Regions from separate parts of the Cytobacillus gottheilii genome, predicted to be linked through region 1. Evidence: riboswitches for the same ligand, from Rfam matches in the RefSeq annotation. Region 1 holds a riboswitch; the other holds the start of a gene.
What was found. A riboswitch is a leader RNA that binds a small molecule or an ion and turns the genes downstream of it on or off. The one in region 1 is predicted to bind lysine.

Region 2: linked by a shared signal. The riboswitch ahead of J1899_RS21525 (transporter substrate-binding domain-containing protein) and the one ahead of J1899_RS16510 (aspartate kinase) in region 1 are both predicted to bind lysine.

What each region holds. Positions count from the first base shown of each region.
Region 1 is NZ_CP071709.1:3,329,152-3,336,785, reverse strand. It holds gene trxA (thioredoxin) at 1-225, shown strand, start outside; gene uvrC (excinuclease ABC subunit UvrC) at 417-2,189, shown strand; lysine riboswitch at 2,419-2,596, shown strand; gene J1899_RS16510 (aspartate kinase) at 2,819-4,048, shown strand; gene J1899_RS16505 (YslB family protein) at 4,138-4,587, opposite strand; gene J1899_RS16500 (succinate dehydrogenase cytochrome b558 subunit) at 4,938-5,546, shown strand; gene sdhA (succinate dehydrogenase flavoprotein subunit) at 5,594-7,354, shown strand; gene sdhB (succinate dehydrogenase iron-sulfur subunit) at 7,357-7,634, shown strand, end outside.
Region 2 is NZ_CP071709.1:4,366,349-4,373,982, reverse strand. It holds gene guaC (GMP reductase) at 1-410, opposite strand, end outside; gene rbsK (ribokinase) at 589-1,446, shown strand; gene J1899_RS21530 (nitroreductase family protein) at 1,579-2,136, shown strand; lysine riboswitch at 2,230-2,413, shown strand; gene J1899_RS21525 (transporter substrate-binding domain-containing protein) at 2,516-3,370, shown strand; gene J1899_RS21520 (amino acid ABC transporter permease) at 3,451-4,221, shown strand; gene J1899_RS21515 (amino acid ABC transporter ATP-binding protein) at 4,248-4,988, shown strand; gene J1899_RS21510 (IS110 family RNA-guided transposase) at 5,385-6,671, shown strand; gene J1899_RS21505 (nitroreductase family protein) at 7,374-7,634, shown strand, end outside.

The DNA.
Region 1 (7,634 bases):
CCTTGTAAAATGATTGCTCCAGTTCTTGAAGAGCTTGACGGAGAAATGGGCGATAAAGTAAAGATCGTTAAAATTGATGTAGATGAAAACCAAGAAACTGCTGGTAAATTCGGCGTTATGAGTATTCCTACATTAATCGTTCTTAAAGACGGTGAAGTAGTAGATAAAGTAGTTGGCTTCCAGCCAAAAGAAGCATTATCTGAGCTTCTTTCCAAGCATGCATAATTAGCATATTTGGATTTGTACGTTTTAAAAAATCAGCTTCTTCAATCTGATCTGCCCTGCTGCAATGATGAAGAGTGCCTTTTACTATAATTATTGATGCAGAAAGCAGATAATGAGTGTAATGACAGTTGATCCCCGGCTTCTTCCTGAAGGCCGGGGTTTTTACTTCCTTTTCGAGGATGTGTTTGACGATGAATGACATCATTAAAAATAAATTAATGATTTTGCCTGCACAGCCAGGGTGCTACTTAATGAAGGACAGGCAAGGCACTATTATTTATGTGGGCAAAGCGAAAGTATTAAAAAACAGAGTCCGGTCTTATTTTACTGGCTCACATGATGGAAAAACGCTGCGCCTTGTTAACGAAATTGAGGACTTTGAATATATTGTCACTTCCTCCGATATGGAAGCGCTGATTCTTGAGCTCAATCTAATAAAAAAGCATGATCCTAAATACAATGTCATGCTGAAGGATGATAAAACCTACCCATTTATTAAATTAACTGCTGAAAGACATCCGCGTCTTATTACGACGAGAAAAGTGAAAAAAGACAAAGGCAAATATTTTGGTCCATATCCAAATGTTCATGCTGCAAACGAAACAAAAAAGCTGCTCGATCGCATTTATCCGCTTCGGAAATGTGCTACCTTACCTGACCGCGTATGCCTGTATTATCATTTAGGACAATGCCTGGCTCCATGTGTGAAGGAAGTGGATCAGCAGCAATATCGGACAATGACAGAGGAAATTACCCGTTTTTTAAATGGCGGTTATAAAGATATAAAGAAAGAACTTACAGAAAAAATGGCGGCTGCGGCTGAAGACCTTGATTTTGAGCGTGCAAAAGAGTATAGAGACAAAATCGCTCATATTGATGCAACGATGGAAAAGCAAAAAATGACAACGACTGACTTCACTGATCGTGATGTCTTTGGTTATGCTGTTGATAAAGGCTGGATGTGTGTACAAGTCTTTTTTATCCGCCAAGGCAAGCTGATTGAAAGGGATGTCTCCATGTTTCCCATTCATAACGAGCCTGAGGAAGAAATCCTTACGTTTCTCGGTCAATTTTACATGAAAGCAAATCATTTTAAGCCGAAGGAAATTTTAGCACCATCTTCTGTTAATGGCGAGATGGCAGAAAAGCTTCTTGGTGTAAAAGTATTAAATCCGCAGCGGGGACAAAAGAAAGATTTGGTTTCATTAGCTTATAAAAATGCCAAAATCGCGCTGCAGGAAAAGTTTTCTCTCATTGAGCGGGATGAAGACCGGACGATTAAGGCAGTGGAGAGTTTGGGCGAACAGCTTGGAATTTATACGCCGCATCGGATTGAAGCATTTGACAACTCAAACATTCAAGGTGCAGATCCAGTATCTGCAATGATCGTTTTTATTGACGGAAAACCGGCGAAACGGGAGTACCGTAAATATAAAATTAAAACCGTTCAAGGCCCGGATGATTATGAATCCATGCGTGAGGCGGTTCGCAGAAGGTATACTCGAGTGTTAAAAGAAGAGCTGCCTCTACCGGATCTGCTTATTATTGATGGAGGAAAGGGTCATGTTGAAGCGGTCAGAGATGTTCTTGAAAATGAGCTGGGTCTTGATTTGCCGCTGGCAGGACTCGTAAAAGATGAAAAACACCGAACGTCGCAGCTGTTATTTGGGAATCCGCTGGAAATCGTTGCGCTTGCACGCAATAGCCAGGAATTTTATTTGCTGCAGCGAATTCAGGATGAGGTCCATCGCTTTGCCATCACGTTCCATCGCCAGTTAAGAGGAAAAGGTACATTCCAATCTATGCTCGATGACATTGCTGGGATCGGTGAAAAGCGCAAAAAGCAACTGTTAAAGACCTTTGGTTCAGTTAAAAAAATGAAGGAAGCTTCTGCAGATGACTTCCGCCAATTAGGAATTCCTGCTAATGTAGCAGAAGAACTCGTAAAGAAACTAAGTGAATAGCGTTGTCATCATATAGACAATATGCTATACTTGGACCAACTTTCATATTCACTCACTTTTTTATACTTTCTGAAAGTATAAATTTATAGACTTAGAACAGTGACTAGCTGCAATGCTTAGCCCATCTTGGGTCTAAGCCGATCTGTCCAGAGGGTTAAAGACAATCTTCTAGCCAGCTCGGTTTATGCTTATCGGGGCTTAGCAAGGCGCTTCGCTTTTCTTAGCGTAAAGTGAAGGTAGAGGTGCAAGCTTCATCAGTAACAGCTTTGAGGAGAATGAGCTCCGACGATTTGCTGTGAAAGGGAATGTTTGCCGAAGCAGGGGGAGACTCATCACTCGCCATGCTGGTCTTGCATTGAATAAATGCCGGATTGTCAAGACAGTAGTCTTGGAGAGCTATCTCACTGTGTGCACGTATTTTTTGTATACGTTTGACTACACAGCAATGAGATAATTCTCATTGCTTTTTTGTTTTGTCTGCATGTTTACAGAAGAAATCGGGAATCGATTAACTAGCGATTTTTCATACAAAACTGCAAAAAAGAGAAAGATACAAAAATCATTCTTCTTATTGAGACAAAACAAAATGGCAAAGGGAAATCATCATAGTCGGAAGGAAGGGTATTCAAATGGGTTTAATTGTGCAAAAGTTTGGGGGAACTTCGGTCGGCAGCGTCGATAAAATTCAAAATGCTGCAAACCGGGTCATTGAAGAAAAAAATAGGGGTAACGATGTTGTCGTTGTGGTCTCAGCGATGGGAAAGACAACAGATCAGCTTGTTGGCATGGCAAAAGAAATTACGTCCTCCCCCAGTAAAAGAGAAATGGATATGCTCTTAACAACAGGGGAACAAGTGACGATCTCGCTGTTAAGCATGGCTTTAATTTCTAAAGGTCATCCGGCCGTTTCAATGACAGGCTGGCAAGCAGGTGTTGAAACAGAGGAAATTCATGGAAATGCAAGAATCTTAAATATTGATAGTGATAAAATTGAAAAGGAAATTCAGCAAGGCAAAATTGTGATTGTGGCCGGCTTTCAAGGCGCTACCTCAGAGGGAGAAATCACTACTCTGGGAAGGGGCGGTTCTGATACAACAGCCGTTGCACTTGCAGCAGCGCTAAAAGCTGATAAATGTGATATTTATACAGACGTGACTGGGGTATTTACAACAGATCCCCGTTACATAAAGAATGCCCGCAAGCTTCTATCCGTTTCTTATGATGAAATGCTGGAACTTGCCAATTTAGGAGCCGGAGTTCTGCACCCAAGAGCGGTTGAATTCGCGAAAAACTACGGAGTTTCTTTAGAAGTAAGATCTAGCATGGAAAAAGAACAAGGAACAACGATTGAGGAGGAAGTTAAAATGGAGCAAAATTTAGTTGTACGCGGAGTTGCGTTTGAAGATGAAATCACAAGAGTATCTGTCATAGGGCTTCCAAGCAGCCTTGGCGGATTATCTACCATTTTCTCAGCACTAGCCAATGATCATATCAATGTGGATATCATTATTCAGAGTATGACGGAAGGCGAAACTTCTTCGCTGTCTTTCTCCATTAAAAATGAAGATTTAACAGAGACTGTTAAGGTGCTTGAGAGAAATCGTGATCAGCTTCTATATGATCGAATCGAATGGGAATCTGGCTTAGCAAAAGTTTCAATCGTAGGTTCAGGCATGATCTCAAATCCAGGGGTAGCAGCAGAAATGTTTGATGTGCTTGCGCAGAACGAAATTTTAGTCAAAATGGTCAGCACATCTGAGATTAAAGTTTCAGCAGTCGTAGAACAAGTGAAAATGCTTCCTGCCGTTGAAGTGCTTCATGATGCATTTCAGCTATCTGCCAATTCAGTGAAAGCATAAGAATAACACTAAAAAAGAAGAAGCTTCTTTTATTCGAGAGCTTCTTCTTTTCCTCATAATTCAGTATTGTATCGCAAATTATAGAAAACTTAGATTGTATCCTTTTTATCCCACTTAACAGTAAAAAGAACTTTTCCTTTTCTTTTCTTAGGATGTTCGAACGCTTCACATATGTACCCTTTTTGCTGTTCGATCTGTTCAGCAATAAAACCCGCTTCAAGCTGAAAGGCACAATCTTCATCGTTTTTACAGCGAGCGCTAATGATTGCGCTTGATAATTCTAAGTCCATCTCATTTTTTGATTCGTTCAAGAGCATTAGATTGCCCCAGCCTGCGCTGGAGAAAAAAGAAATCATTTCATCTATCGAAGCCAATGGGTATTTTCGTGCCAATCTTTTTCCTGCCCAATATAAAATACCGGGAGCTTCTTTGCCCAGTAAATCCTTAAGCAGCACTTCACGAATTAATTCATACCCAAATGCTGGCACAGTTTCATCATGAACGGTTAACGGTTTTTGCTCTGGTGTTTGATCAGTCAATAATCTCCCCTCTTTCTATGAGACTATTATATACAATTTAGAACCCTTTTAGTCAAAGATACATGAAAAAAGCATATATTTGATAAGGGAAAATAATGCTATTTTAATATATTTCATCTTTTGAAAAAAATGAATGATAATTCAAGTGTGAACGTGTTTTTTCAATTTCAATATATTTATAAAATTTTATTAATATTGAACAATTTGTGTATCCGTTTTCTTGACGCTCTTTTCTGTTGAGAGTAAAATGGACTTGTCACATAATTGTAAGATATAAATTTTCATTTTTTACTGATGTTAGGATATGAATAGATCCTGAGCATCACGTTACAAAACAGGGGGGATATTTTATGGCGGGGAATCGAGAGTTTTTTTATCGCAGATTGCATTCATTGCTTGGTGTTATTCCGGTTGGATTGTTTTTAGTACAGCACTTGGTTGTGAATCATTTTGCAACTAAAGGTGAAGAAGCATTTAATGATGCGGCACATTTTATGGAAAGTTTACCATTTAGGATTTTCCTAGAGTTGTTTATCATATTTTTGCCTCTTTTATTTCATGCAATCTATGGGCTTTATATCGCTTTTACAGCAAAGAACAATACTGTTAAGTACAGCTTTTTCCGTAACTGGATGTTTATGCTTCAAAGGGTAACCGGTGTTATTACACTGATCTTTGTTGTATGGCATGTATGGGAAACACGTATCGCAGCTGCATTTGGTGCAGAAGTAAACTATCAGATGATGGAGAATATTTTTGAGAATCCTTGGATGATAGCATTTTATATCGTCGGTGTTATCTCTGCTATTTTCCACTTTGCTAACGGTTTATGGAGCTTCTTTGTGAGCTGGGGAATTACAGTAACTCCAAGATCTCAATTAATCTCTACTTATGCAACACTAGGTATTTTCATTGCACTTTCAATTGTTGGTATTCGCGCGATTTTCGCATTCGTATAAAATTATGCAACCTGTTGATATAAAGAAGCAATAAGGGAGTGAGTCACATGGGTAAAGGAAAGGTTATCGTAGTTGGCGGCGGTTTGGCAGGCTTAATGGCCACAATCAAGGTTGCCGAAAAAGGACATCCAGTTGAATTATTTTCATTAGTTCCAGTAAAACGTTCTCACTCTGTTTGTGCCCAGGGCGGCATTAACGGAGCTGTTAATACAAAAGGTGAAGGAGACTCACCTTGGGAGCATTTCGATGATACAGTATACGGCGGAGATTTCTTAGCAAACCAGCCGCCGGTGAAAGCTATGACAGAAGCAGCACCAGGAATTATTCATTTACTAGACCGCATGGGTGTTATGTTTAACCGTACACCAGAAGGATTGCTTGACTTCCGCCGCTTTGGGGGAACACAGCATCACCGTACAGCATTTGCCGGGGCAACAACTGGTCAGCAATTATTATATGCACTTGATGAGCAAGTCCGCCGTCATGAGGTTTCCGGATTAGTTACAAAATATGAGGGCTGGGAATTCTTAGGCTCTATTATTGACGATGATGGGATATGCCGAGGCGTTGTTGCTCAAAACTTAACAACAATGGAAATTAAATCTTTTGCCGGCGATGCAGTTATCATGGCTACAGGCGGACCAGGGATTATCTTTGGAAAGTCTACAAACTCAGTTATCAATACAGGTTCAGCTGCATCAATCGTATATCAGCAGGGCGCATACTATGCAAACGGAGAATTTATTCAAATTCACCCAACTGCCATCCCTGGTGATGACAAGCTGCGACTAATGAGTGAATCTGCCCGCGGTGAAGGCGGCCGAGTTTGGACATATAAAGACGGAAAGCCTTGGTATTTCCTTGAGGAGAAATATCCAGCATATGGAAACCTTGTTCCTCGTGATATCGCAACGCGTGAAATTTTTGATGTCTGTGTAAATCAAAAATTAGGAATCAATGGTGAGAACATGGTTTACTTGGATCTTTCACACAAAGATCCAAAAGAACTTGATATTAAGCTTGGCGGCATTATCGAAATCTATGAAAAATTCATGGGTGATGATCCTCGTAAAGTGCCAATGAAGATTTTCCCTGCTGTTCACTACTCAATGGGCGGATTATGGGTTGATTATGACCAGATGACCAATATCCCTGGCTTGTTTGCTGCTGGTGAGTGTGATTATTCACAGCACGGTGCGAACCGTCTTGGCGCAAACTCCTTACTTTCTGCTATTTACGGCGGTATGGTTGCCGGTCCAAAAGCACTTGATTATATTAATGGTTTAGAAAAGACTGCAGAAGATATTTCTTCAACTGTGTTTGACCGTTTTGTTCAGCAGGAAGAAGAAAAATGGAACAGCATTATGTCTATGGATGGCACTGAAAATGCATATGTTCTTCATAAAGAGCTTGGAGAATGGATGACTGATAACGTAACGGTTGTACGTCATAATGACCGCTTACTGAAAACAGATGAAAAAATTGTAGAGCTTTTAGAGCGCTATCAAAATATAAATATTAATGACACAGCAAAATGGAGCAACCAGGGAGCGATGTTTACCCGCCAGCTTCAAAACATGCTTCAGCTTGCACGTGTTATTACCATTGGAGCTTATAACCGTAATGAAAGCCGCGGAGCGCACTATAAGCCAGACTTCCCAGACCGTAATGATGAGGAATTCTTAAAAACAACAATGGCTAAATTTGTTGATGCAACAAGTGCACCAGCTTTCCATTATGAAGAAGTAGACACAGGTCTAATCACTCCGCGTAAACGCGATTATACGAAGAAGAAAGGTGGCAAATAAGCATGCAAGAGACACAAGCTAAAACAGTTACGTTTATTGTCAGCCGTCAGGATTCGCCTGATGCCACCCCATATCAGGAAGAATTTAAGCTGGAATATCGTCCAAATATGAATGTCATTTCCGCGCTGATGGAAATCCGCCGTAACCCAGTTAACTCCAAAGGTGAGAGTACTACCCCGATTAACTGGGATATGAACTGTCTGGAAGAAGTTTGCGGAGCCTGTTCAATGGTTATTAACGGCAAGCCGCGTCAATCTTGTACAGCCCTAGTTGATCAGCT
Region 2 (7,634 bases), 1.0 Mb from region 1:
TGCTTCTTAATATGCTGAATCATACGGATTACAGCATTTGAATGACCATGGGCAATATCAATTGTAATATAGTCCGGCACAAGCTTCTCTGCCGCTAATTGCTCAATGAACCCGTACTCTTCTTCTTTTACCCCAACACTAATTGAGGCAATTAAACCACGAGACTGCATATCTTTAATAAATGCAATACGTGTTTCCGGTTCAAAGCGGTGCATAATATAAAAATAATTATTTTCAGCTAAATAAGCAGCGATTTTCTCATCAATAATAGTCTGCATATTCGCAGGCACAACTGGCAGCTTAAATGTATGCTTGCCAAATTTAACAGATGTATCACATTCAGAACGGCTATCTACAATGCATTTTGCAGGAATTAACTGAATATCTTCATAATCAAATACATTATCCAAGGTTCAACACTCCTAAAAGCGAATATTATTATTGTGTTAGTTATTAAATGTTCGTACATACGGTAATTTACAGGATTTTTTTGCAGTTGTCAAAGGTTTTTACTTTTATTTAACTTATTCTTTACAGTAGAGTGGAGATAATTCTTCGTGTTTTTTACTAATTGAAGGGAGAATAAAGATGATCACTGTAATCGGCAGTATGAATATGGATCTTGTTACAATTACAAACAGAGAGCCTGCATTAGGCGAAACAGTTCTGGGAGAAAACTTTCTTACAGTGCCAGGAGGAAAGGGGGCTAATCAGGCGGTTGCGGCAGCAAAACTGGGGGCGCCGGTAAAAATGATTGGCTGTGTGGGAGACGATTTATTTGGTGAGCAATATATAAACCATTTAAAAGGCCATCAGATTAATATTGAGCATATTCGCAGTCTAAAGAATGAAAAAACGGGGATCGCCAGTATTACAGTTTGGAATAACGATAATAAAATTATAGTCGTGCCTGGAGCGAATAAGAGAATTACACCAGAAATGGTTGAGTCGCATAGAGAAGAGATATTAAAGAGCAGCTGGCTGCTGCTTCAGTTTGAAATACCGCTTGAATCGGTAGAAAGAGCACTAGAAATAGCTGCTGAAGGTCATGTAAATGTGATCGTCAATCCTGCTCCTTATCATGACATACCAGAAAATTGGATTGATAAAATTACCTATATCACGCCAAATGAAGCGGAGGCTAACAAGCTGTTTTCGGCATTTACAAACAAAGAAGCTCTTCTCTCAAAGCTGGTTATCACGAAAGGAAAAGACGGTGCGGAGTATTTTGATCAAGGAGAAAGAGTCTCGATACCTGCATTAAAAGTGGATGCAATTGATACAACAGGAGCAGGGGATACATTTATTGGTGCTTTAGCAGTTGCCCTTTCTGAGGGCTTGCCTTTAAAAGAATCCTGCCAATTTGCCGTTAAAGCAGCAGGTCTTTCTGTAACAAAACTTGGTGCCCAGGCAGGAATGCCAAGCAGGTCGGACTTGAATAAGTAAGCTCATAGCAGATAGTACAGTCATAGATAAATAAATCTCAGTAACACACTCCATGGACGCTTAAATTGCCTAAAAGACCAATTTAAATTACGCTTATAAGAAGAGGGGAATAATGAGAGAGGATGAGGAGAAATGCAGCAAAGTATTGATGAATTGATTAAAGGAAGACGCTCCATTAAGAAGTTTCAGGAGAAGTCAGTAGCTCTTGAGGAAATCATTGACTTGCTTGAGGTAGCAAAATGGGCGCCAAACCACAAAATGACTGAGCCATGGCGTTTTCTTTTATATAGCGGGGAAGGAAAAGAAAAATATATAGAAGCTTTTAAAGCAACTCAGGGCACTGGAGAGGAAGCGGCAGAAAAGGCAGCAAAAAAAGCAGCGTATTTCCGTTCTATTCCCATACATCTAGTCGTCATTATGCCTGAGGATCCTCGTCAAAAAACATGGGACGAGGATTACGGGGCCGTTTCAGCATTTATTCAAAACTTCCAGCTTGCAGCATGGGCAAGAGGGATCGGAATGATCTGGCGCACAAATGACTGGATTTACAATCCGGTTTTCCGTGAAAAGGTGGGTGTGCAGCCAGGTGAAAAGATCGTTGGCACATTAATGATCGGATATGCTGAACATGTGCCGGAAGCAAAGCCAAGAACTTCTATTAGAGAAAAGCTAGAAATTATTTCAGAATAACTAACCAAAAGCTGTCAGTTTTTACTAGGTTGACAGAACTATATGTTTTATTGTAGCCTATGATTATATGAAAATTGAATAAACCTCACTTTTCGGTGAGGTAGAGGTGCGGTATTTATTAGTTTTTAGTTGAGCGTGAGCAGCGATGATGCTAAAAAGAAGGAAATCCCGCCGAAGTGTGCAATATGCTCAAGTATTGGATGCTGGGTCTGCAGTTAAGAGCTGCAGGACTGTCTCGGTAAACTTCCCGGTTTACTCGAGGTGTGCTATCTCTTTAAGGGAAAAGTGGAGGATTTAGGCTATCTATGTATACAAAGACCTGAGTTCATCTCAGGTCTTTTTTGTTTTTTATTAAAAGAAAAAATGGGGGCAGAAAAATATGAGAAAAAAATTATCGTTTTTAAGTGTATTGGCACTTGCGGCAGTATTGCTTTTAGCAGGGTGCGGGACTAGCTCAGATGAGGGTTCTGCGGGTTCAGGCTCAGATTCTGATGCTGAGAAAGATGTATTCCGTGTAGGTCTTGAAGCAGGTTATGCACCTTTTAACTGGACACAAATGGATGATGCAAATGGCGGTGTAAAAATTGATGGAAACGCTGAATTTGCAGGCGGCTATGATGTGGAAATTGCGAAAAAAATCGCTGAAGGCTTAGGGAAAGAGCTAGTGATTGTTAAAACAGAGTGGGATGGTCTTGTACCTGCCTTAACTTCTGATAAAATTGATGCGATTATCGCAGGGATGTCACCAACTGAGGAAAGAAAGCAAACAATTGATTTCTCAGACAACTATTATAAATCCGACCTTGTCATGGTAGTGAAAAAAGGCGGAGACTATGAAAATGCCACTTCTATTCAAGATTTCAGCGGTGCAAAAGTAACGGCTCAACTGAATACGTTCCATTACTCAGTTATTGAACAAATTGATGGTGTTGAACAGCAGCCGGCAATGGACAACTTCCCTGCTATGCGTGTTGCGCTAGAATCTGGCGTAATTGACGGCTACGTTTCCGAACGTCCTGAAGGTGTGAGTGCTTCTTCTGCAAATGAAAACTTTGCAATGGTTGAATTTACAGAAGGCTTTGAAACATCTGAGGACGATACAGCTATTGCTGTAGGTGTTGCAAAAGACAGCGAGCTAACTGAAAAGATCAATGAAATCTTAGCGGGTATCTCTGAAGAAGAACGTGTAGAAATTATGGATGAGGCGATTAAAAATCAGCCAGCAGCAAACTAATACCGCTGCACGGCCGGCTGCATGACATGACATGTAGCCGGCTTCTTTTTTGACATATTCATTAAAAAAGGAGGATCACCATGAGTCTCGATTGGATGATACAAATCATACAGTCAAACTGGCCGATGTTTTTGCGCGGAGCTGGTTGGACATTAGTCATCGCTTTAACAGGAACAATTATTGGATCGCTCATTGGTTTGCTGGCAGGTGTAGTTCGAACAATACCTGCTCCTGAAAAAGGAATAAAAAAGAATCTGCTTAAACTGATCAATGCCATTTTAACCATTTATATCGAATTTTTCCGCGGCACGCCAATGATTGTACAGGCAATGGTCATTTTTTATGGATCTGCACTTGCCTTTAATTTTCATATGAACCCGATTATTGCAGGTATCGTGGTAGTAGGGATTAATACAGGTGCTTATATGGCTGAAATCGTGCGTGGAGGCATCATCTCGGTTGATAAAGGCCAATATGAAGCGGCACAGGCGATCGGCATGAATCATGTGCAGACCATGATTCATGTAGTTATGCCGCAAGTAATCCGCAATATTTTGCCGGCAACAGGGAACCAATTCATTATTAATATTAAAGACACGGCTGTATTAAGTGTTATTTCTGTGACAGAATTATTTTTCCAGACGAAAACGGTGGCGGGCAATAATTTCCGCTATTTTGAATCATTCTTTGTCGCGTGTATTATTTACTTTATTATGACATTTGCGATTACTCTCATCCTGCGCTACTTCGAACGCAAACTCGAGGGGCCGGATAACTACACTGTGATCGGCAATAACTTGCATATTGAAACAGCAGAAGATATGAAAAAGAAAGCCAATAAAGGGATGTAATTTTTTGACTGAGAGGAGGAACATATATGGAAACAATCATTGAAATCCAGCGCTTAAGCAAATCATTTGGTTCGCATGAGGTTTTAAAGGATATTCATTTTTCTGTGGAAAAAGGTGAAGTTGTTACAATTATCGGCTCTTCAGGCTCGGGGAAATCAACACTGTTGCGCTGTGTAAACTTACTTGAAAAACCAAGCGGCGGCCAGATTATTTATAATGGAGAAAATATTTTGGACGACCGTCATGATATCCACCAATACCGCCGAAAGCTGGGGATGGTGTTTCAGCAATTTAACTTGTTCAATAATCATGATGTATTAAATAACTGTATGGTCGGACAAATAAAAGTATTAAAGCGTTCAAAGGAAGAAGCGGAACAAATTGCACGCAAATACTTGCGGGTTGTAGGGATGGAAAATTACATTAATGCTAAGCCTCGCCATTTATCAGGCGGTCAAAAGCAGCGTGTTGCTATCGCTCGTGCCCTTTCAATGGAACCCGATGTAATGCTTTTCGATGAACCGACTTCTGCGTTAGATCCAGAAATGGTTGGCGAAGTATTAAAAATTATGAAAGAGCTCGCTGGAACAGGCTTAACCATGTTAATCGTTACACATGAAATGGAATTTGCGAGAGAAGTCTCTGACCGTGTTGTATTTATGGACAAAGGCGTCATTGCGGAAGAAGGACCTCCAGAAAAAATCTTTAACAATCCTGACCAGGAGCGTACAAGAGAGTTCTTAAAACGGACATTGAAGACTGTATAAGATGTTGGAAGAAACATACTAAGAATAGTGGGCAAGGTCATTGGCGGATGGCTTTACCTACTATTTTTTTTGAGATATAGGGTGGCTGGGACACAATCTAGCACGATCATAGCAGCGAATGGTTAGAAAGTGAATTCTTCTAATCATATGTTGTTTTATTTTTTTATTTGTCATATATCATCAACATGAGTGAAATGGAGCGGAAGACCCTCGACTCCTGTGGGCAATAGAGGAAAAGGTGAGACCCCACAGGAGCTTGCTCCGAGGAGCATTCCTGTAATAAAGTAATTTGACTATAATTCGAAGTTTAAGCGATGTGCAAAAAAAAAGTCCCCTTGGTACGATAGAGAGTGTCATGCATGACCTCGAATTAAGTACCGAAGGGAGACTTCTATTATGGATATTACACAAAATGAACGAATTAAGCAAATTAATGAACACACACTGATTATCGGTGTCGATATTGCAAAGTACAGACATGTTGCCCGGGTGATTGATGATCGGGGAATTGAGTTATCCAAACGGCTTATTTTCTGGAACTGTTTAGCGGGATTCAAGCTATTATTTGAGTGGGCAAAAGAATTAAGCGAAAAAACAGGCCGTCCCAATGTGATTATTGGCATGGAGCCGACCGGCCATTATTGGATTCCCTTAGCTTATTTCTTGAAATCACAAGGGATAAAGGTGGTTCTAGTCAATCCAATGAAGGTCAAAAAGTCAAAGGAATTAGATGATGATTCCCCTACCAAGAATGACACCAAGGATGCAAAAGTCATTGCTCAACTCATTCGTGCCGGGCGCTACCATGAGCCCACTTTACCTGAAGGGGTATATGCAGAGCTGCGTGAAGGCGTAAAACTATTTGACATTATTCAGGAAGATCTTTCATCCATTAAAGCACAAATGCATAATGTACTAGATCGATATTTCCCTGAATTCTTGACCGTTTTCAAAAAATGGGATGGGAAAACGGCAGTATACCTCTTGAAATGTGGCTACTTGCCGAAAGATATTTGTCAAAAGACAGAAGATGAACTACTCCAAGAACTAAAGACGTCAGTGTACAAGAATATTAGTATCACGCTAATACGAAAGTTAAAACAAGCAGCTGCCTCGAGTATTGGAATGACCGTAGGTCTCCGTATGGCTCGTGAAGAAATTCTCTATCTTGTAGGCCAATATCAACGGTTAGAAGAACGTCTTGAAGCTCTTAAGACGCAGCTAGAAGAGCTTGTATTGAGCGTTCCAGGAGCGGAGCGCATGATTGCCATAAAAGGTGTTGGGGCAATGACAGTTGTTGGTTTTTTTGCCGAGGTTGGTGACCTTTCAAACTATAGAGATCCACGCCAAATTATTAAATTAGCGGGACTCAATTTGAAGATGAACCAATCCGGTAAACACAAAGGGAAGACAACGATTACAAAGCGGGGACGGCGAAGATTACGTTCCATACTGTATCAAGTTGCCCGTCCCCTGGCTTGCCATAATAAAGCCTTCAATGCCCTTCATAATCACTACAAAAATAGGACAAAGAATCCCTTAAAGGGCAAACAATCTTATGTTGCTTTAGGCCGAAAACTAATCAAAATATTGTTTATGATTGGAACACGTGAGAGTTCGTTCAGTGAAGAACGCATGCTTCGAGATATCCCATATTTTACGAATAACCAGGTAGCTGCTTAACCAATAGACAAGTGATATTGTTTTGTACTTTTTCTTAATTATGACAAATGAAGCATGGATTAGCCGGTCAACATTCCGAGCATTAGGGCAAAGACCCCCCCGAGGAGCATATCCGGCATCCACACATGGTCAGGTCGAACGAAGGAATTTGCGCGCATAGACGCTGAGAGAAATGGGAGGGTCCACCACCATGTCGTAAGTGGAGATCCATAGGTGCGATTATATGATCACTACCTAAAACTGGAAAACGCCTCCTCCGGTCTATATAAACTCAAATTTATATTCCATTTTTTAAAAAACGTGGATATATTTGTTTGAATGTGCTATATCCATTCTTTTAGACACTAGAGAAAAATGAAGAAAAACAAAGCAATTTTAAGAAACTTGCCAATTTCATGAGGGAGGCTCAGCTTCCTCCCCACGGAAAGCGAGGGTCTGCAGCGCAATGGAACGGACTTGTAAAAATTCACAAACCATTCCAAAGTTTCCTATCAAACTTATTGAATTTCCTATCAAAATCAGCAAGTTTCCTATCAATTTCCTCATTGAGCACTTTTTTTGACCACTATAGGGAAAGAATATATATTGGATTTAATAACCATTGACCTATCAAGGATCAAAATTACACACTGTTTGAAGATGCTTGCGGAGTTATAAAACAACGTTCACAGCCTGAAAATTAAACATAAGGAGAGAACTTATATGAACCATTTTATGGATGTTTTAAAAGGCAGAAGATCAATTCGAAAATATGATCCTGAGGTAAAAATCAGCCGGGAAGAGATGGAGGAAATTTTAACGGAAGCAAGCTTAGCTCCTTCATCTCTTAATTTGCAGCCTTGGCGCTTTCTTGTAATTGAAAGCCCTGAAGCAAAGGCAAAACTTGCGCCGCTTGCTAAATTTAATCAATCACAAGTGCAAACATCATCTGCGGTGATTGCGGTATTTGCCGATCTGCAGAGT